Regions from separate parts of the Kitasatospora hibisci genome, predicted to be linked through region 1. Evidence: riboswitches for the same ligand, from Rfam matches in the RefSeq annotation. Region 1 holds a riboswitch; each other region holds the start of a gene.
The links. Region 1 has a riboswitch for S-adenosylmethionine ahead of ACF9IK_RS25915 (aminotransferase class V-fold PLP-dependent enzyme). Riboswitches for the same ligand answer to the same signal wherever they lie in the genome.
Positions count from the first base shown of each region.

Region 2: it holds a riboswitch for S-adenosylmethionine, as region 1 does, so the genes downstream of both, thrC (threonine synthase) here and ACF9IK_RS25915 (aminotransferase class V-fold PLP-dependent enzyme) in region 1, are expected to answer to the same signal.
Region 3: it holds a riboswitch for S-adenosylmethionine, as region 1 does, so the genes downstream of both, ACF9IK_RS05115 (IclR family transcriptional regulator) here and ACF9IK_RS25915 (aminotransferase class V-fold PLP-dependent enzyme) in region 1, are expected to answer to the same signal.

Region 1 covers NZ_CP171642.1:5,912,966-5,920,720, forward strand. The annotation lists gene qcrA (cytochrome bc1 complex Rieske iron-sulfur subunit) at 1-577, opposite strand, end outside; gene qcrC (cytochrome bc1 complex diheme cytochrome c subunit) at 574-1,383, opposite strand; gene ctaE (aa3-type cytochrome oxidase subunit III) at 1,571-2,191, opposite strand; gene ACF9IK_RS25905 (hypothetical protein) at 2,588-3,013, shown strand; gene trpD (anthranilate phosphoribosyltransferase) at 3,149-4,225, shown strand; SAM riboswitch class IV at 4,334-4,451, shown strand; gene ACF9IK_RS25915 (aminotransferase class V-fold PLP-dependent enzyme) at 4,500-5,882, shown strand; gene ACF9IK_RS25920 (Lrp/AsnC ligand binding domain-containing protein) at 5,910-6,191, opposite strand; gene ACF9IK_RS25925 (rhomboid family intramembrane serine protease) at 6,233-7,045, opposite strand; gene ACF9IK_RS25930 (hypothetical protein) at 7,246-7,515, shown strand.
Region 2 covers NZ_CP171642.1:3,667,609-3,675,363, reverse strand. The annotation lists gene ACF9IK_RS15630 (extracellular solute-binding protein) at 1-147, shown strand, start outside; gene ACF9IK_RS15625 (cupin domain-containing protein) at 274-618, opposite strand; gene ACF9IK_RS15620 (DUF3263 domain-containing protein) at 730-966, shown strand; gene otsB (trehalose-phosphatase) at 1,005-1,847, shown strand; gene ACF9IK_RS15610 (alpha,alpha-trehalose-phosphate synthase (UDP-forming)) at 1,883-3,358, opposite strand; gene ACF9IK_RS15605 (glucosyl-3-phosphoglycerate synthase) at 3,397-4,437, opposite strand; SAM riboswitch class I at 4,601-4,735, shown strand; gene thrC (threonine synthase) at 4,753-6,036, shown strand; gene ACF9IK_RS15595 (MoaD/ThiS family protein) at 6,064-6,342, shown strand; gene ACF9IK_RS15590 (cold-shock protein) at 6,902-7,105, shown strand; gene groL (chaperonin GroEL) at 7,410-7,755, shown strand, end outside.
Region 3 covers NZ_CP171642.1:1,181,171-1,188,925, forward strand. The annotation lists rRNA gene ACF9IK_RS05110 (16S ribosomal RNA) at 1-529, opposite strand, end outside; gene ACF9IK_RS05115 (IclR family transcriptional regulator) at 1,159-1,872, opposite strand; SAM riboswitch class I at 2,069-2,211, opposite strand; gene ACF9IK_RS05120 (GDSL-type esterase/lipase family protein) at 2,354-3,559, opposite strand; gene ACF9IK_RS05125 (ATP-binding protein) at 3,865-6,183, opposite strand; gene ACF9IK_RS05130 (hypothetical protein) at 6,293-7,024, opposite strand; gene ACF9IK_RS05135 (carbohydrate ABC transporter permease) at 7,281-7,755, opposite strand, start outside.

The sequences.
Region 1 (7,755 bases):
CCAGCTTGTCCTCGGGCAGCGGGCCCAGGTCGCGCAGGAGCACCACACCGGACAGCGGCACCAGCGCCATCGAACCGATGAGGGTGTTGCGGATCATCTTGCGGCGGCCGAAGCCGGACTCCGCGGCACCCGTCTTGAACTGATCGATGACGTCGGCGCGGAGCTCGTCGTCGGCCTCGATCGGGTGACGCTCGGCCGGCAGCTCGTGGTCCGACATCAGGGTGCGGGCCCAGTGGACCGCGCCCGCGCCGATCATGAACAGGGCCAGGCCGAGGGTCATGCCCAGGGCGAAGTTCATCTCGCTGATGTGGCCCAGCGGCCAGACGTAGATGATCTTGTCCGGGTCGATGGCCACGAAGGACGCGATGAAGCCGATGGTGGCGAGCATCGAGACCACGAACATCAGCGAGACCTGGCGCTCGGCGCGCTTGGCGGCCCGCTCGTCGATGTCGGTGCGGCGCGGTTCGTGGGCCGGCAGGCCCGGGTCGGCGAACGGGTCGCCGTGGGCGGCCACCTCGTGGTGCCCGGCGGAGCCGTGCGACTCCGGCAGCTTCTCTTCTGACATGTCGTGGCTCATGACTTCTTGGCCTTGGTGGTGTGGGCGGCGACCCAGATCGCGACCGCGATGAGCGTTCCGAGACCGAAGATCCAGCCGAACAGGCCCTCGGTCACCGGACCGAGGCTGCCGAGCGTGAGACCACCGGGGTTCGGCTCATCGTTGGTGGTGTGGCGGACGAAGGCCACGATCTGCTTCTTCTGCTCCTCGGGCATGGTGGTGTCCGGGAACGACGGCATGTTCTGCGGGCCGGTCTGCATGGCCTCGTAGATGTGCTTGGCGTCCACGCCCTCCAGCGACGGGGCGTACTTGCCCTTGGTCAGGGCACCGCCCTGGCCGGCGAAGTTGTGGCACTGGGCGCAGTTGGTGCGGAACAGCTCGCCACCCTTGGAGATGTCCTCGGGGTTGGTCGAGGTGAACTGCTCCTCGGTCGGCGTCACCGGGCCGGGGCCGAGCGAGGACACGAAGGCGGCGAGCTGGTCGATCTCCGCCTGCGAGTAGATGGTCTTCTTGCGCGGCACCTGGGCGCCGGGCTGCTGGGCCGGCATGCGGCCGGTGCCGACCTGGAAGTCGACCGCGGCGGAGCCGACGCCGACCAGGCTCGGACCGTCGCTGCTGCCCTGGCCGTTCAGGCCGTGGCAGGAGGAGCAGCCCACGGCGAAGAGCTTCTTGCCCTCATCGATCGCGAGCGACTGCGCGGCGACGTCGGCCTGCGCCTTGTCGGCGGGCGCGAACGCGGCGTACAGCCCCCCGGTTGCCGCCAGGGCGAGAAGTAGGACGACCAGCGCCGCCAATGGGTGGCGCCGTCGTGCGGAGAGCTTTTTCACGGAATAACCCCGGTGTCAGGATCTGGTCGACTGGTGGGTGCACCCGGCGGCCGGTCTGGCCGGCACGAGGCTGCCTCTCTAGGGCTGCGCGCGCGGTCGGTCGGTGGGAGCGTCGGCACCGGACGAAGCGGCCCGTCGCCGGTGAGGGCGGGGCCGTGCGCCGGTGGCCAGCGACCTGATCAGCTGGTTACTTGATCAGGTAGATGGTCGCGAACAGGCCGATCCACACGACGTCGACGAAGTGCCAGTAGTACGACACCACGATCGCGGCGGTGGCCTGCTCGTGCGTGAACCGCTTGGCTGCGTACGTCCGTCCCAGGACCAGCAGGAAGGCGATCAGACCACCCGTCACGTGCAGACCGTGGAAGCCGGTGGTCAGGTAGAACACCGTGCCGTACGGGTCGGAGGACAGCGAGAGGCCGTCCTTCTTGACCAGCTCGGTGTACTCGAAGACCTGGCCGCCGATGAAGATCGCGCCCATCACGAAGGTGATGACGAACCACGAGCGGAGCTTCTTCACGTCCCCGCGCTCGGCGGCGAAGACGCCGAGCTGGCAGGTCAGCGAGGAGAGCACCAGGATCGTGGTGTTGACCGAGGAGAAGGGCACGTTGAGGGCGTGCGCCTTCTCGGTCCAGAACTCGGCTCCCTTGACGGAGCGGAGCGTGAAGTACATCGCGAAGAGGGCCGCGAAGAACATCAACTCGGAACTGAGCCAGACGATCGTTCCGACGCTGACCATGTTCGGCCGGTTGACCGATCCGTGCGCGTGCCCGGTTTCTACTGCTGTTGCTGTCGCCACGACGGACATTATGTCGGTCCCTTATTCCGTCTTCACGCCGGGGGGTCTCCCTCGGAGTGTCCGGTGCGTGCGGTATGCCCCGGTGGCGCCGGGCGGGGCTTCCGGACGGCGGCTGAGCAGCGGCGTGTCCCTTTTCTGACGGTTCTTCGCGGGCCCCTTCGACCCCCTTGCCCAGCGTGTCGCTGCACCGCTGCGAGGGGCCCGGGAAGTAAGGGGAGCGGCCCCGCAGTCGGCCGTACGGGTGGACTGCGTGCGCGGGGGTGACGGGCCGTCCTCCGGGAGGGTGAGCCGGGGGCGCGGCGGCTTGAGGGGGATCGTGCGGGACGGCCTCGGCGGGGGGTGATCGGGAGTAGCATCCGGAGTGAGGTGAACGTGGTCCGGATCACACGTGAGGGAGCAGGGCCCATGGCGTACAAGTCCGACGAGAGGCTGACCGTCCTCGTCTACAGCCACGACCGCAACACCCGCGAGCAGGTGCTGACGGCCCTCGGCCGCCGGCCCGCCGAGGACCTTCCGGAGCTGGACCACCTGGAGTGCGCGACGCACCCCGCAGTGCTGAAGGCGCTGGAGAAGGGGGGCGTCGACCTCTGCGTGCTGGACGGCGAGGCGGTGCCGGCGGGCGGGCTGGGGCTCGGGCGGCAGCTGAAGGACGAGATCTACGGCTGCCCGCCGGTACTGGTGCTGATCGGCCGGCCGCAGGACACCTGGCTGGCCGCCTGGAGCCGGGCCGACGCCGCGATCTCCCGGCCGGTGGACCCGGTGGCGCTCGCGGAGGCCGCCGCCACGCTGCTGCGGGCCCGGGTGGCCAAGCGGGCGCCTGCCGTCCGCTAGGCCGCGCCCCGCGGGCGCCGTCTCAGTACGAGAGAAGAAGTCCGGCGGCGGGACCTCGGCGTCCCGCCGCTCGATAGGCTGGCTCCATCCGTACGGACATCCCTTTCCGGGAACCGACAACAGCTGGAGTCAGCCATGGTGAACGTGAACCCTGCGAACGGCGGCAACGACCCCGTGCAGGTGGTCCGCACCTGGCCCGACGTCCTGTCGGCACTGCTCAGGGGTGAGGACCTCGACCGCTCCGCCTCCTCCTGGGCGATGGACCGGATCATGAGCGGCGAGGCCTCCCCGGCCCAGGTGGCCGGCTTCATGGTGGCGCTCCGCTCCAAGGGCGAGACGGTGGAAGAGGTCACCGGCCTGGTGGACGCGATGTACGCGCACGCCGAGCCCCTCAGCATCCCCGGCCCGGCGGTGGACATCGTGGGCACCGGCGGCGACCGGGCCAAGACGGTGAACATCTCCACCATGTCCGCGATCGTCGCCGCCGCGGCCGGCGCCAAGGTGGTCAAGCACGGCAACCGGGCGGCGAGCTCCGCCAGCGGCTCCTCGGACGTCCTGGAGAAGCTCGGCATCAGCCTCGACCTGTCCGCCCGGCGGGTGGCCGAGGTGGCCGAGGAGGTCGGCCTCACCTTCTGCTCCGCGGCGCGCTTCCACCCGTCGATGCGGCACGCCGCGACCGCCCGGCGCGACCTCGGCGTTCCGACCGCGTTCAACATCCTCGGCCCGCTGACCAACCCGGCGCGGGTGACCGCGCACGCGGTCGGCTGCTTCGACACCCGGCTGGCCGGGCTGATCGCCGGCGTGCTGGCCGGGCGCGGCGCCCGCGCGCTGGTCTTCCGCGGCGACGACGGCCTGGACGAACTGACCATCACCACCACCTCGCGGGTCTGGGTCGTCCGCGACGGCGAGGTCACCGAGACCACCTTCGACCCGCGTGCGGTCGGCATCGAGCCGGTCGGCATCGAGGCGCTGCGCGGCGGCGACCCGGCGTACAACGCGGATGTGGCCCGCCGGCTGCTGGCGGGCGAGCACGGGCCGGTCCGGGACGCCGTCCTGCTGAACACGGCCTCGGCCCTGGTGGCGCTCGACCTCACCGACGCGCCGCTCGCCGAGCAGCTCGCGGCGGGCATGGCGCGGGCCGCCCGGGCGATCGACTCCGGCGCCGCACAGGATCTGCTGAAGCGCTGGGCGGAGGCCACCAGCAAGGCGTGAGAAGGCAGTCGGGGCCCGCGGGGAGGCGTTCCCGCGGGCCCCTCGCGCTGTCCGGATGGCGGAATGCCGTTTGACCGCCCCGGCGGGCGCGACCTAGAGTCCTGGCCAGGTCATGAGTGACAGCGCGAAGCCCCAGCTTGCTGTCCGGCAACCCTCCGTCCGTGGCGGGGTGCCCTGGGTGAGGACCGGGCTCCGTGGCGATCCGTCCGCGGGGCAAGCGCGGACGCCGGACGGCATGCACCCCGGGGTCCTCACCCCGTGAAGGAGTGCACCCGTGTCCCTCGTCTCCACCGAACTCCGTGCCCCGCTCGCCGTCCTCGGCCGCGACGTGCAGGTCCCGCTCGCCGACGGTGCGAAGGTCGAGTACGCCGCGCTCGACTACGCCGCCAGCTCCCCGGCGCTGCAGCGGGTCTGGGACGACGTCGCCGCCTACGCTCCCTACTACGGCAGCGTGCACCGCGGCGCCGGCTACCTCTCCCAGCTCTCCACCGACCTGTTCGAGCAGAGCCGCCGCACCGTCGCCGAGTTCCTGGACCTGCGCGAGGGCGACCAGGTGGTCTTCACCCGGGCCACCACCGACTCGCTCAACCTGCTGGCCGGTGCCGTTCCGGCGGGTACCCGGGTCTTCGCCTTCGAGACCGAGCACCATGCCTCACTGCTGCCGTGGGCCCACGCCGGGCTGGCCGTCACCTACCTGCGAGCCCCTCGCTCGCGGGCCGAGGCGGTCGCCGCCCTGGACACCGCGCTGGCCGCGGCGCCCGAGGGGCCCAAGCTGCTCTGCGTCACCGGGGCCTCGAACGTCACCGGCGAGCTCTGGCCGGTCGCCGAGCTGACCCGGACCGCCCACCGGTACGGCGCCCGGGTGGTGCTGGACGCCGCCCAGCTCGCCCCGCACCACCGGGTCTCGGTCCGGGAGCTGGACGTGGACTGGATCGCCTTCTCCGGCCACAAGATCTACGCGCCGTTCGGTGCCGGGGTGCTGGCCGGCCGCGCCGACTGGCTGGACGCGGCCGAGCCCTACCTGGCCGGCGGCGGCGCGACCCGGACGGTCGCCCGGGAGACCGACGGCTCGGTCGCCGTGCAGTGGCACACCGGCCCGGCCCGGCACGAGGCCGGCTCGCCGAACGTGATCGGCGCCTACGCCATCGCCTCTGCCTGCCGGGCGCTCGCCGAGGCGGGCTGGGACGCGCTGGAGGCCCGCGAGCAGCAGCTGGTCGCCCGGCTCACGGCAGGCCTGGCCGGGATCCCGCAGGTGAAGGTGCTGAACCTGTTCGGCGCCGACTCCGCCCGGGTGGGCGTCCTCTCCTTCGTCGTCGAGGGCTGGAACAGCTCGCACTTCTCGGCCGCGCTCTCCGCCGAGTACGGCATCGGGGTGCGCGACGGCCTCTTCTGTGCGCACCCGCTGGTGCGCACGCTGCTCGGCGACGAGGACGTGGCACCGTCGGAGTGCGGTGCCCCCGAGCCGTCGCTGCCGGGTGAGCGGAGCCTGAACGCGATCCGGGTCAGCTTCGGCGCCGGTACCCCGGACGAGCACGTCGAGCGGTTCCTGGCCGCCGTCCGCGAGCTGGTCACGGACGGCGCGGCGTGGACCTACCGCAACGAGGGCGGCCGCTGCGTCGCGTCGGTGCAGGTCGACCGGGGCCGGCGCGCGGGCTGAGCCGGCCCTGAGCGGCACGGGCGGGGACTACTCGTCCAGGCCGAGCGCGAAGGCGGCCTCCAGGTCGTGCTGGGAGTACGTGCGGAAGGCGATCTGGGTCTCGGTGTGGGCCACGCCCGGGACCTTGTTCAGCCGGCCGGGGATGACCTCGGCCAGGTCGTCGTGGCGGCGCACCCGCACCATCGCCACCAGGTCGTAGCCGCCCGTGACCGAGTAGACCTCGCTGACGCCCTCGATGGCCGCGATCGCCTCGGCGATCTCCGGGATGCGGTCGACGCTGGTCTTGATCAGGACGATGGCGGTGATCACTGTTCCGGCTCCTTTGTGAGGTGCCGCCAGGGTATCGGGCGTCAGCCAGGGCGTCGCGGGAGACGGGTGGCGAGCGTGCAGGCGTAGAGGAAGCCGGCCGCGAAGCCGATCACGTGCACCAGGTAGGCCACCCTCCCCCAGTCCGGCGGTTGGGAGGTGCCCGCGGACCCGGCCGCGTTCACCGACCACCACTGGAGAACGAACCAGAGCCCGAGCACCACCCAGGCCGGGAACCGCAGCGGCAGGAAGAGCAGCAGCGGGACGAGCGTGGTGACCCGGGCCCGCGGGTTCAGCCGCAGGTAGGCGCCGAGCACGGCCGAGATCGCCCCCGAGGCACCGATCAGGACCCGGGTGGAGTCCGGCGCGTGCGCCTCGGCCAGCGCGAACCCGTACGTCGCCAGCGAGCCGGCCGCCAGGTAGAAGAGGGCGAACCGGGTCCGGCCGACCCGCTCCTCGACGGTGGGGCCGAAGACGTAGAGGAAGAGCAGGTTGCCCAGCAGGTGCAGCCAGCCGGCGTGCAGGAAGAGCGCGCTGAGCACCGAGAGCGCCGGGTGCTTGCCCGGCGTCGGGGCGGCCGGGCAGCCGGGCACCGGGTCGGGGGCCTGCGCCAGCTGTTCGGCGGTCAGCGGCCGGCCGGCCAGCAGTTCGGCGGGGACGGCTCCCCAGCGCTGCTCGTACCGCTGCTCGGCGCAGACCCGGGCCTGCCCGCGGCCGTACAGGGGGTTGATGCCGGCCGCCGGGCCGAGCAGGAAGACCAGGACGTTGAGTGCGATCAGGGCGTAACTGACGGCCGGGACCGCCGCGGCCGGGCGACCGCCCCGCGCACCGGTGTGGTCGAGGACCGGGATCGCCATGCGGCCAAGCATCCCTCCGCCGGGCACCGGTGACACCGGGCGTGCGGCAGGTGGGCTAACTGCGGAACGCCCTGACCGGTGGCCGCGGTGGTCGCCCCAGGCAATAGGCTTGGGGCGGGCATTCCCGCCTCCCGCCGCCGATGCCGGGGCTCCGGGGGGAGCGCCTGAGCCCATCCAGGGACCACCCGAGAGGATCCCCGATGACCGTCCCCGCTCTGACGCCCGAGACCCGTTGGCGCTGCACGCTCTGCGGCAACCTCACCCGCTTCGACGTGACCCGGTCGCTGCGGGTGACCGAGTTCCTCCACTTCGACCTCGCCGGCGAGTCCGAGGTGGAGGAGACCGAGGTGCACAACGAGACCGTCGAGTCGGTGCGCTGTCGCTGGTGCAACGCGGTGGACCAGGTCGAACTGGTGGCCCGCCCGGGCGCTGAGGACACGGCGCCGTCCGAGGGCGCCGAGCAGGGCTGATGCCGGACCGTGCGGTGGGCGGCAGGGCCGTCCGCCGCACGGGACAATGACAGGCGGAGCGCACGGAGCGTGACGACGGGGACGGCCGCGGTCGGCCGTACCCGCTGGACCAGGATCGGAGCCGAGGACGTGGTGGACGCAGCGAACGAGCCCGCGGGGCCGCAGGGGCGGCAGCCCGCTGTGGACGCGCAGGCGCCGGACGCGGCCGAGACCGCGGCCGCCCCGTCCGCAACCGCGGCC
Region 2 (7,755 bases), 2.2 Mb from region 1:
TTCTACCCGTTCGGGGACCCGGCCTGGGCCGAGGTCAGCAACCGCATCAAGGCGGGGATCGGCGGGGCCGTGACCGGCGACCCCAAGCAGGTGCTGGAGGGACTGCAGGAGGCCGCCGTCAAGGAGGCGGCCCGGGTCCGCAAGTGAGCTGCCGCTCGCCCGCTCGCCTCCGGGCCGCTCCCACGTCGTCGCCTCTCGTCGTTCTCGACACCGGCGCGGCCCTCCGGCCCGGGGCGGCTGGTGGCCGTGCCGTCGCGGGATACGCGGTCGGCGTCAGAGACTGATCGCGTAGGCCTTGCGGAGCGTCTCGTGGATCGTCCAGGTGGTGCGGTCCCCGGCGCGCAGGACGCCGCAGTCACCCGGGCCGACGTGGAGCGTCGGGCCGTCCTCGATCTCGACGGTGGCCCGGCCGCTGAGCACCACGAACATCTCGTCGGCCTCCACGTCGGTGACCACACCCGGGGTGATCTGCCAGATCCCGCGGAGCTGGCGGCCGTCGGCGGACTCGGTGAGCACGCGGCCGGAGACCTCGGGCGTGCCGGAGACGATCTGGGCCGGGTCGAGCGGGTCCGGTTCGAGCTCGGCGGCGGGGATGTGCAGGGCGAAGCTGGGCGTCATGGCGGTCATGGGGTCGACGCTAGCCGGGGACGGCCCCGGCCGCGGGGCGCAGAGTGTGTCGGGTCCGCGGGGCAGAATGACACTCCGTAGTGGTGGGAGGAGGTGCGGCTCGTGGACGGCACGGGTGGACTCGGTGAGCGTGACCTGGCGGTACTGGAGCTCGAAGGCCGCCAGTGGCGGACCGCCGGCGCGAAGGAGCGGGCCATCCGGGAGGAGCTGGGCCTCTCCAGCACCCGGTACTACCAGCTGCTGAACGCGCTGCTGGACCGGCCGGAGGCGCTGGCGCACGCTCCGGTCCTGGTGAACCGGCTGCGCCGGATCCGGGACGCCCGCCGGGCCGCCCGGTAGCGCGAGTCCGGGTGCGGTCGCGCGGGTAGGGTCCGGGCATGGGCCTTGAGCAGAGTGTGCTGCCGACCACCGATGCCGGGCGTGCGGGCCTGGCGGAGATCCTCCGGGCGCCGCGGGACGCGGTGGTCGCACTGGACTTCGACGGGACGCTGGCGCCGATCGTGGCCGACCCCGCGTCCGCACGGGCGCACCCGGACGCGGCCCGGGCGCTGGCAGCCCTGGCGCCGCGGGTCGGGTCGATCGTGGTGGTGACCGGCCGGCCGGCCGCCCTGGCGGTGGAGTACGGCGGCCTGGACGCGCTCACCGGTGTGGTGGTGCTCGGCCACTACGGCGCCGAGCGCTGGGAGGAGGGGGAGCTGACCGCACCGCCGGTGCACCCCGGGGTCGCGCGGGCACGGGCCGGGCTGGCCGGGGTGCTGGCGGAGTCCCGAGCGCCGGCCGGGACGTGGGTGGAGGACAAAGGGCGGTCGCTGGCGGTGCACACGCGGCGCACGGAGGCGCCCGAGGAGGCGCTGGCGCTGCTGCGTGCGCCGGTCGGGGCGCTGGCCGAGGCCCACGGACTGGTGGTGGAGCCGGGCCGGCTGGTGCTGGAGCTGCGTCCGCCGGGCGTCGACAAGGGCGCCGCGCTGACCGGCTACCTGCGCGAGCGCGGAGCGCGTTCGGTGCTGTACGCGGGGGACGACCTGGGCGACCTGGCGGCCTTCGACGCGGTGGAGCGGCTGCGCGGCGAAGGCTTGGCGGGGTTGCTGGTCTGCAGCGGAACGGTGGGCGACGCGCCGGTGAAGGAGCTCGCCGACCGGGCCGACGTCGTGGTGGCGGGCCCGGCCGGCGTGGTGGAGCTGCTGACGGCGCTCGGTGCGGCGCTCGGCGCGGAGGGCTGAACCGCGCGCCGACCCGGGCCGACCCGCGCCGACGGTCAGCGCAGCGCGTCCAACTGGTCGAGGAACCACTGCTGGGGAGGCAGCGCGGTGGCTGCGGCGGCGAGCCGCTTGGTGCGGTCGGCGCGCTCGTCCGCGGCCATGGTGAGCCCGGCGTGCAGCGCGTCGGAGGTGGCGATCACGTCGTAGGGGTTGACGCTCAGCGCGTCCTCGCCGAGCTCGGCGTGGGCGCCGGCCTCGCGGGAGAGGACGAGCGCGCAGCCCCGGTCGGAGACCACCGGGACCTCTTTGGCGACCAGGTTCATGCCGTCGCGGATCGGGTTGACCAGGGCGACGTCGGCCAGCCGATAGGCGGCGAGCGAGCGCGGGAAGTCGTCGTCGACGTGCAGGATCAGGGGCTGCCAGGAGTCCGTGCCGAACTCGGTGTTGATCTCCGCGGCCAGCTCCCGGACCCGCGCGGTGTAGTCGCGGTACTCGGCGAGGTCGGTTCGCGAGGGGTAGGCGAAGGCGATGTGGACGACGCGGTCCTGCCACTCCGGGCGGGTGCGGAGCAGGTGCCGGTACGCCTGGAAGCCGCGGACGATGTTCTTGCTCAGCTCGGTGCGGTCGACCCGGACGACGGCGCGGCGGTCGCCGACGGCCTCGCGCAGCGCGGCGAGCCGTTCCTCGACGTCCGGGCGGTGGGCGCGCTCGCGCAGGAAGTCGGCGTCCGCCCCGAGCCCGTGGACGCCGAGGCGGGTGGTGCGGCCCGCGTGGGTGACGGTGAGGGCCTCCCGGTCGACCTCGGCGCCGAGCACCGCGGCGCAGCACTCGGCGAAGGCGAGTGCCCAGCGGCGGGTGAGGAAGCCGGCCCGGTCGGCGCCGAGGATGCCGGTCAGGACGGCCTCGGCGACGTCGTCGGGCAGCAGCCGGAAGTACTCGGGCGGGGCCCACGGGGTGTGCGAGAAGTGGCCGATCCTCAGGTCCGGCCGGGCGGCGCGGAGCAGGGCGGGGGCCAGCGAGAGGTGGTAGTCCTGCACCAGGACGGCCGCTCCGGGGGCGGCCTCGGCGGCCAGCGCCTCGGCGAACGCGGCGTTGTAGGCGGTGTAGGCCTGCCACTCGGTGCGGAAGCCGGCGTCGAAGGCGGGGGCCGTGGGGGTGGCGTAGAGCAGGTGGTGGACGAACCAGAGGGTCGAGTTGGCCACGCCGTTGTAGGCGCGGGCGAAGGTCTCCGGGTCTATGTCCAGCATCCGGACGGCCTGCCCGCCGACGTCGTGGCCGGCCCGGTCGAGGCGGCCGTCCGGGGCCGCTCGGGCGGCCCGGCGGTCCGCGTCGCCGAGGGCCGCACAGACCCAGACGGCGTCGGGGTCGCCGATCGCGGAGAGCCCGGAGACCAGGCCCCCGCCGCCCCGGCGGAGGTCCAGCGTGCCGTCCTCCGCGGTGCTGAACGACACCGGTCCCCGGTTGGATGCCACCAGGACCGGGGCCGTGCCGGTGCCGGTCGAATTCGAACGCTCGGTCGTGAGATCGCCCATGATGGGTAGGTTGCCGGGGGCCCGGGGCCGCAAACCCCTCAGCACGGCAGGTGGCGGCCCGCGTACTCGGGGACGGTGTGCATCGGGGGCCGCTCCAGGGCCGTGACCGGGTGGGTGTGCGCGGTGAACTCCCTGGTCTCCGGATCGCGGGTGAACTGGGTGAGCAGCGGGTGCACCAGATCGGCGGAGGCCTTGAGCCGGTGCGTCCGGTCGAGCCGTTCGAGTGCCGTGCGGTAGATGGTGGCGGCCATCCGGCCGAGGGCCTGGCCGTCCTGGTGGCGGTGGTGGCGCACCCCGACGTCCACCTGGGCCAGCGCGTCCAGGCCGACGGTCTCCAGCGCGTCGACCAGCAGGCCCAGCTCGACGCCGTAGCCGGTGGGGAAGGGCAGGCGTTCGAGCAGCGAGCGGCGGGCCGCGTACTCGCCGCCGAGCGGCTGGACGAAACCGGCGAGTTCCGGCCAGTGCAGGTTCAGCAGGGGGCGGGCGACCAGCTCCGTGACCCGGCCGCCGCCGGACGGGACCACGGCGGTGTCCCCCGCGGCGGAGTCGCTCGGCGTCACCTCGAGCGGCCGGTCGTACATGGCCTTGACCAGCTGGACGCCGGGGTCGGTGAGCAGCGGCCCGACGATGCCGGAGACGAAGGCCGGGTCGAACTCGCGCAGGTCGGCGTCGATGAAGCAGACGATCTCGCCGCGGGTGACCAGCAGCGAGCGCCAGAGCACCTCGCCCTTGCCGGGGGCGGCGGGGACCCGGGGGAGGATCTCGTCCCGGTGGACCACCCGGGCGCCCGCGGCGGCGGCCGCGGCGGCGGTGCCGTCGGCGGATCCGGAGTCGACCACGACGAGCTCGTCGACCAGCGGCAGGCGCTCCATCAGGTCCCGGCGGACCGTCCGGACGATGTCGCCGACCGTGGCCTCCTCGTCCAGTGCGGGCAGGACGACGCTGACGCTGCCCGCGCGGCCGGCGGCCCGCTTGGCCTCCAGCAGGGTGTGCACCGGACGGTCGGCCGCGCTCCACGAGCGGCGGCGCAGCCAGGACGCCGCCTGCGGGACGAGCTCGGGTGTCGGGTCGGCGGGCACGGGTCTCTCCTCGGCGTGATCGGGTGGAGCGGTCGGGTGGAACGGGCCATCTCGCGTGGCGGACGGTCCCGTTCAAGCCTCACGCCTTCGGATACAGTCTTCGTACAGCGGCCGGACCTTCGCACGCCGGGGTCGCCGCTGAGCAGGACCGACAACTTCACAGAGCTCATCCAGAGGGACTGAGGGAACGGCCCGTTGACGTCCCGGCAACCTTCTCGCGCGGCTGTCGTCACAGGCCCCGGCGGGACAGGTGCCAATTCCGGCCTGTGGCGCAACCGCGCCGCGGGGAAGATGAGGAGAGAGGCCTCCGCCACCATGGCTATCGACACAGCCGCACCCGTCAGCACCGTTGACCTCGGCCCCGCCGCCGCGCTGTCCTGTCGCGAGTGCGGCACCCGCTTCCCGCTGGGCCCCAGCTTCGCCTGCCTGGAGTGCTTCGGGCCGCTGGAGATCGCGTACGACTTCGGGAGCGAGGGCGCCGAGGCGCTGCGGAAGCGGATCGAGTCCGGCCCGGCCTCGATCTGGCGCTACGCCCCGTTGCTGCCGGTGCCGGCCGACGTCGCCGCCAAGCCGAACCTGAACCCGGGCTGGACCCCGCTGGTCAAGGCGGACAACCTGGGCCGCGAGCTCGGCTTCACCGCGCAGCTGCACATCAAGGACGACTCCGGCAACCCGACCCACTCGTTCAAGGACCGCGTGGTCGCCTGCGCGATCGAGGCGGCGCGGGCGTTCGGCTTCACCACGCTCTCCTGCTCGTCGACCGGCAACCTGGCCGGCGCGGTGGGCGCCGCGGCCGCCCGGGCCGGCTTCAAGTCCTGCGTGTTCATCCCGCACGACCTGGAGCAGGGCAAGGTCGTCATGGCCGGTGTGTACGGCGGCGAGCTGGTCGGCATCGAGGGCAACTACGACGACGTGAACCGCTTCTGCTCGGAGCTGATCGGCGACCCGGCCGGCGAGGGCTGGGGCTTCGTCAACGTCAACCTGCGCCCGTACTACGGCGAGGGTTCCAAGACCCTGGCGTACGAGATCTGCGAGCAGCTGGGCTGGCGCCTGCCGGAGCAGATCGTCGTCCCGATCGCCTCCGGCTCCCAGCTGACGAAGATCGACAAGGGGTTGCGGGAGCTGGTCGCGCTCGGCCTGGTCGAGGACCGGCCGTACAAGATCTTCGGCGCCCAGGCCGAGGGCTGTTCGCCGGTGTCGGCGGCGTTCAAGGCCGGCCACGACGTGATCCGCCCGGTCAAGCCGGACACCATCGCCAAGTCGCTGGCGATCGGCAACCCGGCCGACGGTCCGTACGTGCTGGACATCGCCCGGCGCACCGGCGGTGCGGTCGAGGACGTGACGGACGCCGAGGTGGTGGCCGCGATCAAGCTGCTGGCCCGCACCGAGGGCGTCTTCGCCGAGACCGCCGGCGGCGTCACCGTCGGCGTGCTGAAGAAGCTGGTCGAGACCGGACAGCTGGACCCGGCCAAGGAGACCGTCGCGATCAACACCGGCGACGGCCTGAAGACGCTGGACGCCGTCTCCGACGCCGGGATGACCGCCGTCATCCGCCCGACGCTGGCCTCGTTCCGCGACGCCGGCCTCGCCTCCGCCTGACCCACCCCCAGCTAGGAGAAGCCCCCCATGAGCGCCAACGTCCGCATCCCGACCATCCTGCGCACCTACACCGGCGGCGCCGCCGAGGTCAGCGCCGAGGGCACCACCCTGGGCGACGTCATCGCCGACCTCGACCGGAACCACGCCGGGATCGCCGCGCGCATCCTGGACGACACCGGCAGGCTGCGCCGTTTCGTCAACGTCTACGTCAACGACGACGACGTGCGTTTCGCGGAGGGCCTGGCCACCGAGATCAAGGACGGCGCGAGCGTCTCGATCATTCCGGCGGTGGCCGGCGGCTGCTGAGCCGTCCGACCGCCGAGCCGGCCGCCCCGGGACGGAATTCCGACCCGGGGCGGCCGGCCGTATTTTGGCGGGAATATTTACGGTCCCAGTCGGAGTAGAGTGTGGCTCGACCGGGAACGGGGCTCCCCTTCCCCTCGTACCGGTGGTCGAATCCGTCCGCGCCCGCACCGCCGTTCCCCGTCCGGCCGCTGAGACCGGTGGCCGCTCCGCGGCCGTGAAACATGTCAGGCCGATGTCAGAATTCTTGAGGGGATTTGTGTAATTCGTCCGCTATGTCCGGCGCGAATTGCGGCGTTCCTCCCGATTCCGTCGGATCTGCCCCTTGGCGGGCCCGGTGAATTCACGGCGATTGGCTCTGTTGCAGAGGGCGTCGGTCCGGATACATTCAGCCGCGGTCGACGCAATCGCCCGTGAACCGGACGCCGTCCGGTGCTCTCGGCGGGGATTGCGGCGTGCGCGGCTGTGCCCAGGGGGGGTTCCCCGGGCCGGCCTCAACCAGACCCGCACCCGCAGACCCGCGGGCGCGTGAAGGGCCAGCACAGCACTAGGGGAGTTCGGAATGGCTCAGGGCACCGTCAAGTGGTTCAACGCGGAGAAGGGTTACGGCTTCATCGCGGTCGACGGTGGTGCGGACGTCTTCGTCCACTACAGCGCGATCCAGATGGACGGCTACCGCACCCTTGAGGAGGGCCAGCGGGTCGAGTTCGAGATCTCTCAGGGGCAGAAGGGCCCGCAGGCGGACATGGTCCGCGCGGCGGTCTGACCTTTCCGACACCCAGGAGTTCGGCTCGGCCCATCGGCTGGTGCACCTCTTGCTTCGCGGCGCGAGGGGCGGCGCGGGCCCGGCGCGGGGGTGCAGCGCGGCTCGCGGGTTGGCGATTGGGCTTGCACTCGCCTACCGGGAGTGCTAATCATTGGCGTTAGCACTCACAGCGTGAGAGTGACAGCGGACCGGGTCGGTGAGGCCCCCGGGAGCGGTAGGGGAAAGGACCCCCGCACACCAGGGCCGTCCGTCGCGGGCACCCCTTGGTCCGAGCAGTCGACCGTGTCCCGGAGGACCACTTCTGATGGCCAAGATCATCGCCTTTGATGAGGAAGCTCGCCGCGGCCTTGAGCGTGGCATGAACCAGCTCGCCGACGCAGTGAAGGTCACGCTCGGCCCCAAGGGTCGCAACGTCGTGCTGGAGAAGAAGTGGGGCGCCCCCACGATCACCAACGACGGTGTCTCCATCGCCAAGGAGATCGAGCTCGAGGACCCCTACGAGAAGATCGGCGCGGAGCTCGTCAAGGAGGTCGCCAAGAAGACCGACGACGTCGCGGGTGACGGCACCACCACCGCCACCGTCCTGGCCCAGGCGCTCGTCCGCGAGGGTCTGCGCAACGTCGCCGCCGGCGCCAACCCGATGGCCCTGA
Region 3 (7,755 bases), 4.7 Mb from region 1:
CGGACAACGCTCGCACCCTACGTATTACCGCGGCTGCTGGCACGTAGTTAGCCGGTGCTTCTTCTGCAGGTACCGTCACTTGCGCTTCTTCCCTGCTGAAAGAGGTTTACAACCCGAAGGCCGTCATCCCTCACGCGGCGTCGCTGCATCAGGCTTTCGCCCATTGTGCAATATTCCCCACTGCTGCCTCCCGTAGGAGTCTGGGCCGTGTCTCAGTCCCAGTGTGGCCGGTCGCCCTCTCAGGCCGGCTACCCGTCGTCGCCTTGGTAGGCCATTACCCCACCAACAAGCTGATAGGCCGCGGGCTCATCCTGCACCGCCGGAGCTTTCCACCAACCCCCATGCGGAGGAAGGTCATATCCGGTATTAGACCCCGTTTCCAGGGCTTGTCCCAGAGTGCAGGGCAGATTGCCCACGTGTTACTCACCCGTTCGCCACTGATCCACCCCGAAGGGCTTCACCGTTCGACTTGCATGTGTTAAGCACGCCGCCAGCGTTCGTCCTGAGCCAGGATCAAACTCTCCGTGAATGCTTGCCCGTAATCGGGCGAAACACCCGCGTTGAGCGGCACGGCAACCACCGGAATAGGGCGGCCCCGCGCACTGCGTCCTCGCTAGTGTTATTTCAAAAGGAATCTCCAACCCCGGATGATCCGAGGCCGGGGATGTCAACATATCTGGCGTTGACTTTTGGCACGCTGTTGAGTTCTCAAGGAACGGACACTTCCTTCAGGCGGCTCTCACACCGGCCCTCCGGGCGCTTCGTTCTTTCGTGTTTCCAGCTTATCAGACGATTTCCGCTCCGTTTTCCGGGGCTTCGTTCATCCAACTCACCGCGTCTTCTGCGGCTGTTCGCCCCGTCCGACGTTCCAAACTCTAGCCGACCCCCGCCCCGAAAGGCGAATCCGGCCGCAATCCCCATAAACGCACACACCGAATAGACCCCGACCCGAACAGGAGCGCGACAAGACGCGACCCGGCCCCGGAAGGGAAGGAATGGTGTTTCAAGGGATCGGCCGCCCCGGGACCGTCCGCGCCATTGCGTGTCCGGTGCTCCCTGCCGAGCGACTGGGCGAGATTACTCCTACTCGGCGCAGGAGACAAACCGCCCGTCCCACCGCTCGGCAAGGAGCTGCGTCGCGACGAGGATGCCGGCCGATCAGGAGTGGCTCAGGGCTTCGGTGAGGCGGGCGGCCGCCTCGACGACGGCCTGGGAGAGGTGAGCGCCGGGGTGGCGGGTGAGCCGTTCGATCGGGCCGGAGACCGAGACGGCGGCCACGACCCGGTTGGACGGGCCGCGGACGGGTGCGGAGACGGAGGCGACCCCGAGCTCGCGCTCACCGATGGACTGGGCCCAGCCGCGGCGCCGTACACCGCTGAGGGCGGTCGCGGTGAAACGGGCGCCCTGCAGGCCGCGGTGCAGGCGCTCGGGCTCCTCCCAGGCGAGCAGGATCTGGGCCGCGGATCCGACCTTCATGGGGAGGGTGACTCCAACGGGGACGGTGTCGCGCAGCCCTGAGAGGCGCTCGACGGCGGCCACGCAGATCCGGATCTCGCCCTGTCGGCGGTAGAGCTGGGCGCTCTCGCCGGTGACGTCGCGCAGGTGGGTGAGGACCGGTCCGGCGGCCGCCAGCAGGCGGTCCTCGCCGGCGGCCGCCGAGAGCTCGGTGAGTCGCGGGCCGAGCATGAACCGGCCCTGCATGTCCCGCGCGACCAGTCGGTGCTGTTCGAGTGCGACGGCGAGCCGGTGGGCGGTGGGACGTGCCAGGCCGGTGGCGGTGACGAGTCCGGCCAGGGTGGCGGGACCGGCCTCCAGGGTGCCGAGGATCGAGGTGACCTTGTCGAGCACGCCGACGCCGCTCGTGTTCTCCATGGATGGGTACTCCGTCTCAGATCCCGCGAGCAGCAGCAGGGCTTCACTCGCGGACGCCCCCCGTGGGGAGCGGGGGTGGTCAGCGAGGGCAGGCCGGAGAAGTCGGCCGATTGCCTGCGCCGGGCACGAGACGGGTACGCGGAAGGGCCGGGGCGGGAAGCGCCCGGGCGAAGGACAGCACAGAGAGCACCGTGTCTCCTCATCTTTCCCGCGCCACATTGGCGACAGGCCGGAGTTGGCACTGATCCCGGACGGCGCGGCGCGTACTTCGGACGCCGAGTCGACCGGGGAGTTGCCGGGGCTTCGTAGGGCCGGTCCCTCCACCCCTCTGGATGATTCGCCAAGCACCATACAAGATTTCCCGGGCGACCCGCCAAGGGGGCCTGTCGCCTCTCACCGGCGACGGGCCGCTCCTCCCGGCCGGGGCAGGCAGGAGCGGCCCGTCGCGGTGCCGGCGCCACCGAGCCGGCTGCCGGGCCGGCTACCGGGCGGTGAGGTACATGCCGGTGGAGTCGCGGCCGGCCGTGTTGCGGCAGGACCAGTTGCCGCTCCCCTTGGCGTCCAGCAGGGTCAGGCAGCGCCCGAGGGCCTGCTGGCCGTAGTAGTTGGGGTGGAACGACTCCTCGATGGTGCCCTGGACGGTGACGCCGAAGTCGAGGAAGCGGGCCCACTCGCTCCCGGTCGCGGTGGGCGGGCTGCTGGGCGTGGCCAGGCGGGTCGCGGTGGAGCAGACCTCACGACCCTGGAGCATGTCCCGGAGGTCGAGGAACTGCACGCCCTTCGCGGCGGCGACGCGCGCGAGCCGGTCGGAGATCTGCGGGACCAGACGGTCCCGGGCCCAGTCGGCGTCCTGGTTCCAGAACGGGCAGCCGCCGGTGCTGGTCCGGCTCCAGCCGCTCTCGGGGTAGCGGTTCTCGGAGCTGCGCGGAATCGGGGACGGGTACGACTGGAGGACGATCCGGTAGCTGTCGGGGGCCTGGCCGGCCTGGGTCATGACGGCACGGATCTCGTCGATCGACTTGGCGACGCCGGCCATGGCCCCGGCCATCCGGGAGTCGACGGCCTCCTGCTGGTCGTCGTGGCAGTAGGAGTTCCAGATCTCGTAGTCCTCGACGCAGGAGACGATGACGTCGGCGAAGCCGAGGTCGTTGCCGCCTATCGAGAGTGAGATGAGCTTGACGTTGTAGTCGCGGGCGACCTGGGCGAGCTGGTCGGCCTGCGGGGCCTCGCCCTTGTAGGACTGCCCGCCGCTGGCCGCACGGGGGATGTTCACGGAGGTGGCGCCCGAGCAGGCCAGGTTGATCTGGTACTGCGCGGTGGTGGGGGCGCGGCGGATCTCGGCGACGTCCGAGCGGTCGCAGCCGTTGCCGGCGCTGGCCCCGTAGACCCGGGACGGGTCGTAGGCGCTGCCTGTCCAGGCCCGGTCGGTTCCGGCGCGGCTCGTGGAGGTGGTGAGGCTGTTGCCCTTCCAGCGACCGGCTTCGCCGGAGATGTAGCTGTCGCCCATGGCGACGGCGGCCGTGGGGTTGGCGGCCGTACTGCTCACGGCGGCGGGACTCGGGGCGGCGGGACTGCCCGCCGTGGGACCGTCGGCCCGTGCCGGGGTGGCGGCGAGGGCCAGTGGCAGGGCCAGCGCGGCCACGGTCAGTGGCGCGAGGAGGCGGGAGGTGCGGCGGCGCGTGTGCACAGCGGCTCCAGAGGTGTGTCCCGGGCACTGGGGTGGTCCCGGGAGTGAGGGTGGGGGTGACTCCGCCGGCCCGCTGGGCGTGCCGCCGCACTGTTGTGCGGGGCGCGCGTGGGGGCTGGGCTCGGTTCGTGGGCCGGCGTGTCGCAGCAAGCTTCGGGGCAGTGGGCCGGTGCGCGACAGCGTGGAACCACGTGCTCGCCCCCGCCCGACCGGTCGCGTACAACCACGCGACCGGTCGGGCCGGTGCACCGCGGCGCCGGGGGCGGTGGCCCCCGGGGCGGGGCCCGGAGGCGGTGGCCGGGGGTTCAGCGGGGGGCGGCCCGAAGGCCGAAGGCCCAGGCCGCGATCTGGAGCCGGGAGCTGACGTGGAGCTTGGTCATGACGCGCTGGACGTGGCCCTCGACGGTCCGCGGAGACAGGACCAGCCGGGCGGCGATCTGCTTGTCCGTCAGCCCCTCGGTCAGGAGGTCGACGACCTGCTGTTCCCGGGCGGTCAAGGGCGAACGGCCGGGCGCGACCTCGGCGGGCGGGGCCGGCTCCCGGTCCAGGGCGAAGGCGACCGCCTGCGCCAGGGACATCTCGGCGCCGGTTCGCTCGGCCCCCGCCAGCTGCTCCTCGGCGAGGTGCCGGCGCAGGAGAGTGCGGCAGGCGTCGCGGTGGTTCAGGAGGCGGCCGAGCGCGCGGGGCACGACGCCGATCCGCTCCCACACCGCCTGGGCCGCCCCCAGCAGCACGGCGCCGTCGCCGGCCGAGCCGGCCTGCGCGGCGGTCCAGGCGAGAACCTCCAGGGTCTGGGCCGTGGCGAAGAGGTTGTGTCCGGGTTCCTCCACCCGCAGGGCGTCCTTCAGCGCGGCGCGGGCGCCGTCGAGATCGGCCACGAGCCAGCGCTGCAGCCCGATGACCCACAGGGCGTACCGGCGGGACCACTGGGCGTGGTGGGTGTCGCAGAGCGCCAGGCCCCGGTCCGCGTAGTGGCGGGCGCGGGGGTCCGCGGCCAGGGTGCAGGCGACGGCCAGCAGGAAGAGTGTGGTCCACTGCGCTCCCGGGTCGCCCGTCGCGGTGTGGTGGTCGAGGGCGCGGTGCAGGAGCTCGACGGCCTGGGCGAAGTCGTCCCGGAACAGCGCGCTCAGGCCGGCGAGCTGGTCGGCGAGGGCGTGGGTGGGGCCGTGGTCGACGCGGTCGGCGATGGCCCGGCACTCGGCGAGGCGCACGGCGGCGGTCGGGGCGTCGCCGCGCAGGAGGGCGAGCCAGCCGTCGGCCCAGAGGGCCTTGGCCCTGGCGGGGGTCGGCGTGGTGCCGAGGACGAGGGTGCGGTCGAGCCAGTGCCGTTCCTCCTCCAGACAGCCGTGCCCGAACCGGTGGCTCCAGAGGGCGGCGACGAGTTCGAGCGCCCCCTGGGCCTCGGTGGGTGAGGTGAGGCCGAACTCGACGGCGGAGCGGATGTTGGCGTGGTCCTGGCGCAGACGGGCGAACCAGGCGCTCTGCCGGGGGCTGAACCAGTCGGCTTCGGCGCGGGCGGCGAGGTCGCGGTAGTGGTCGCGGTGGCGCCGCCGGGTGTCCGCCTCGCGTCCTTGCTCGCGCAGCCGGGCGAGGCCGTAGTGGCGGAGTGTCTCCAGCATCCGGTAGCGGGGCTCCCCGGAGTGCTGTTCGCGCGTCAGGACGGACTTGTCCATGAGTGCGGCGAGTGTGCGGAGCACCGCGTGGCGCGGCAGGTCCTCGCCGTGGCAGACCGCCTCGGCCGCGGCGAGGTCGAAGCCGCCGCGGAAGACGGACAGGGCGGTCCACAGGTGCCGTTCGCGGGGCGTGCAGAGGTGGTGGCTGGAGTCGATCGCCGCGTGGAGGGTGCGGTGCCGCTCCGGCACGGCCCCGCCGGTCGGTGTGGGCAGGTGCGGGCAGGCGTCGAGCCGGTCCAGGATCTGCCGGACCGGAAGGACGCGCATCCATGACGCCGCCAGTTCGATGGCCAGCGGGATGCCGTCGAGCCGGGCGCAGATGTGACCGGCGGCGGTCCACTCGTCCTCGCCGTGCGGGAATCCGCCGAGGACCGCCCGCGCCCTGTGCACGAAGAGCCGGACCGCGGCGTAGCGGGTCAGGGCGTCGGGCCGCGGGAGGTGCTCGGCGTCGGGGGTGGCCAGGGGTGGGAGGTCGAGGATGTGCTCCCCGTAGACGCCGAGCCGGTGGCGGCTGGTGGCCAGGACCCGGAGACCGGGAGCCGTGGTGAGCAGGGTGTGGATCAGCGGTGCGCACTGCTCGGTGAGGTGTTCGCAGTTGTCGAGGACCAGGAGCAGGTGCCGGTCGGCGAGGTGGCGGACGAGCGGCGTGAGCGGGTCGGGGGTCGTCGCCTCGTGGTCGACGCCGAGGGCCAGGCCGAGGGTCTGGGCGAGCCGGTCGCCGTCCTGGAGGAGGGCGAGGTCGATCAGGCGGGTGCCGTCCGGGAACGCGGGTTGCAGGTCCCGGGCGGTGCGCAGGGCGAGGCGGGTCTTGCCGATCCCGGCCGGTCCGGTGACGGTGACCAGCCGTGACCGGGTGAGTAAGCGGCGGGCCCGGGCGAGTTCACGGCTCCGTCCGACGAGGCTGTTGGTCTCTGCGGGGATGGCCTGTTCCCCAGGTCGGGTGAGATGCATGGTTCATGACAGCGCGTCGCGGCCCGGGCGCGCCACCGGTCCGGGGGCAGTGGCCGGGGCGGAACCGGGGCCGCCGGCGCCCCCGGCCGGTCCGTCGGGCCGCTGCTCCTCACGAGCCGGCGGTGGCGGCCTCCAGGGTGGTCGCCATGACCGGGCTGGTGAAGGTGTTGGTCGCGTCCCCCGAGGAGAGGTGGTACGAACCCCACTTGAGGTAGTTGCGGTTCCCGTCCCAGGTGGTGCCCTTGAAGGTGCCGGAGCCGGTGGTGAAGGTCTGCTTCACACCGTCGAACCAGAAGTCGATGGTGCCGTCGGTGCGGCCCAGACGGATCTTCAACGCGTAGGAGTGCCACCGGTTGTTGGCGGTCGGCGCGGTCCACAGCGTGTGCGCGACGTGGTCGGTGTCCCACTCCTGGAGGCGGATGCGCCCGGCCGTCGCGTCGATCTCGATCGGGTGGTTCGCCGTGTCGGTGCTCGGCGAGCACTTGAGCTGGAAGACGTAGCGGCTGTTCGCGTCCTTGATGTCCACCTTGGACGACCAGCCGAGGTAGAAGGTGTCGCCCTGCTTCAGGTCGGGGCTCAACGTCTCGCAGCGCTCCTCGCCCGCGGCCTGGAACGCCCGCCACACACTGCCCTTGGCGGAGTCCTTGACGACGCCGAAGCCGCCCGACGCGCACTGCACGGCGGCGAAGGAGGACGGGCCCTTTGCGGTGCTCGGGGTCCACAGGACCCTGCCCGCCGCAGCGGCGGAGCTGCCGGCGGTGGCCCAGCCGCAGGAGATCGCGAGCGTGGTGAGGGCCACGACGCCGGCAACGGTCCTGCGGTGGTCGGACGACGGGGACATGCCTCTCCCGGGTGAACGAGTGGCCGGAACGGACGGACGCCGTCCGGGCCGACCGGCCCGAACGCACGGAACGATTCGACCACCCGCCGAACCACCGGGCCAAGCGGCCCGACCGACAAGTGCACTTTCGGGCACCTCCACCGGCCCGGCGCCGGCCACCCGTGTCACCCGTGTCACCCGGGGCGCCGGTGGGTGTGCCCGGCGATGGGGCAACACCCGGCCCCGGGGCCGTCTGTCGTCGCCGCGCCCACCGGTCTCACTTCACGGATCCGGCCATCGCTCCCTGGATGAAGAACCGCTGGAAGCAGAGGAACACCCCCACGGGGACCAGGAGGGACAGGAACGCGCCGGGTGCGAGGATGTCCATGTTGCTGCCGAACTGCCGCATCTGGGACTGCAGGTAGACGGTCAGCGGCTGCGAGTCGTTGCCGGCGAAGATCAGCGCGACCAGCATGTCGTTCCAGACCCAGAGGAACTGGAAGATGCACAGCGAGGCGACGGCCGGTGCGGCGAGCGGCAGCGCGAGGGCGCGGAAGATCCGCCACTCCCCGCAGCCGTCCATCCGCGCCGCCTCAAGGAGCTCGGCGGGAATCTCCAGGAAGTGGTTGCGCATCAGGAACACGGCGAACGGCAGCCCGTAGCCGACGTGGAAGAGCACGACACCGGGGATCGTGCCGAACAACCCGACGGCGCCCTCAAGTTTGGCGACCGGGATGAGCCCGACCTGGACG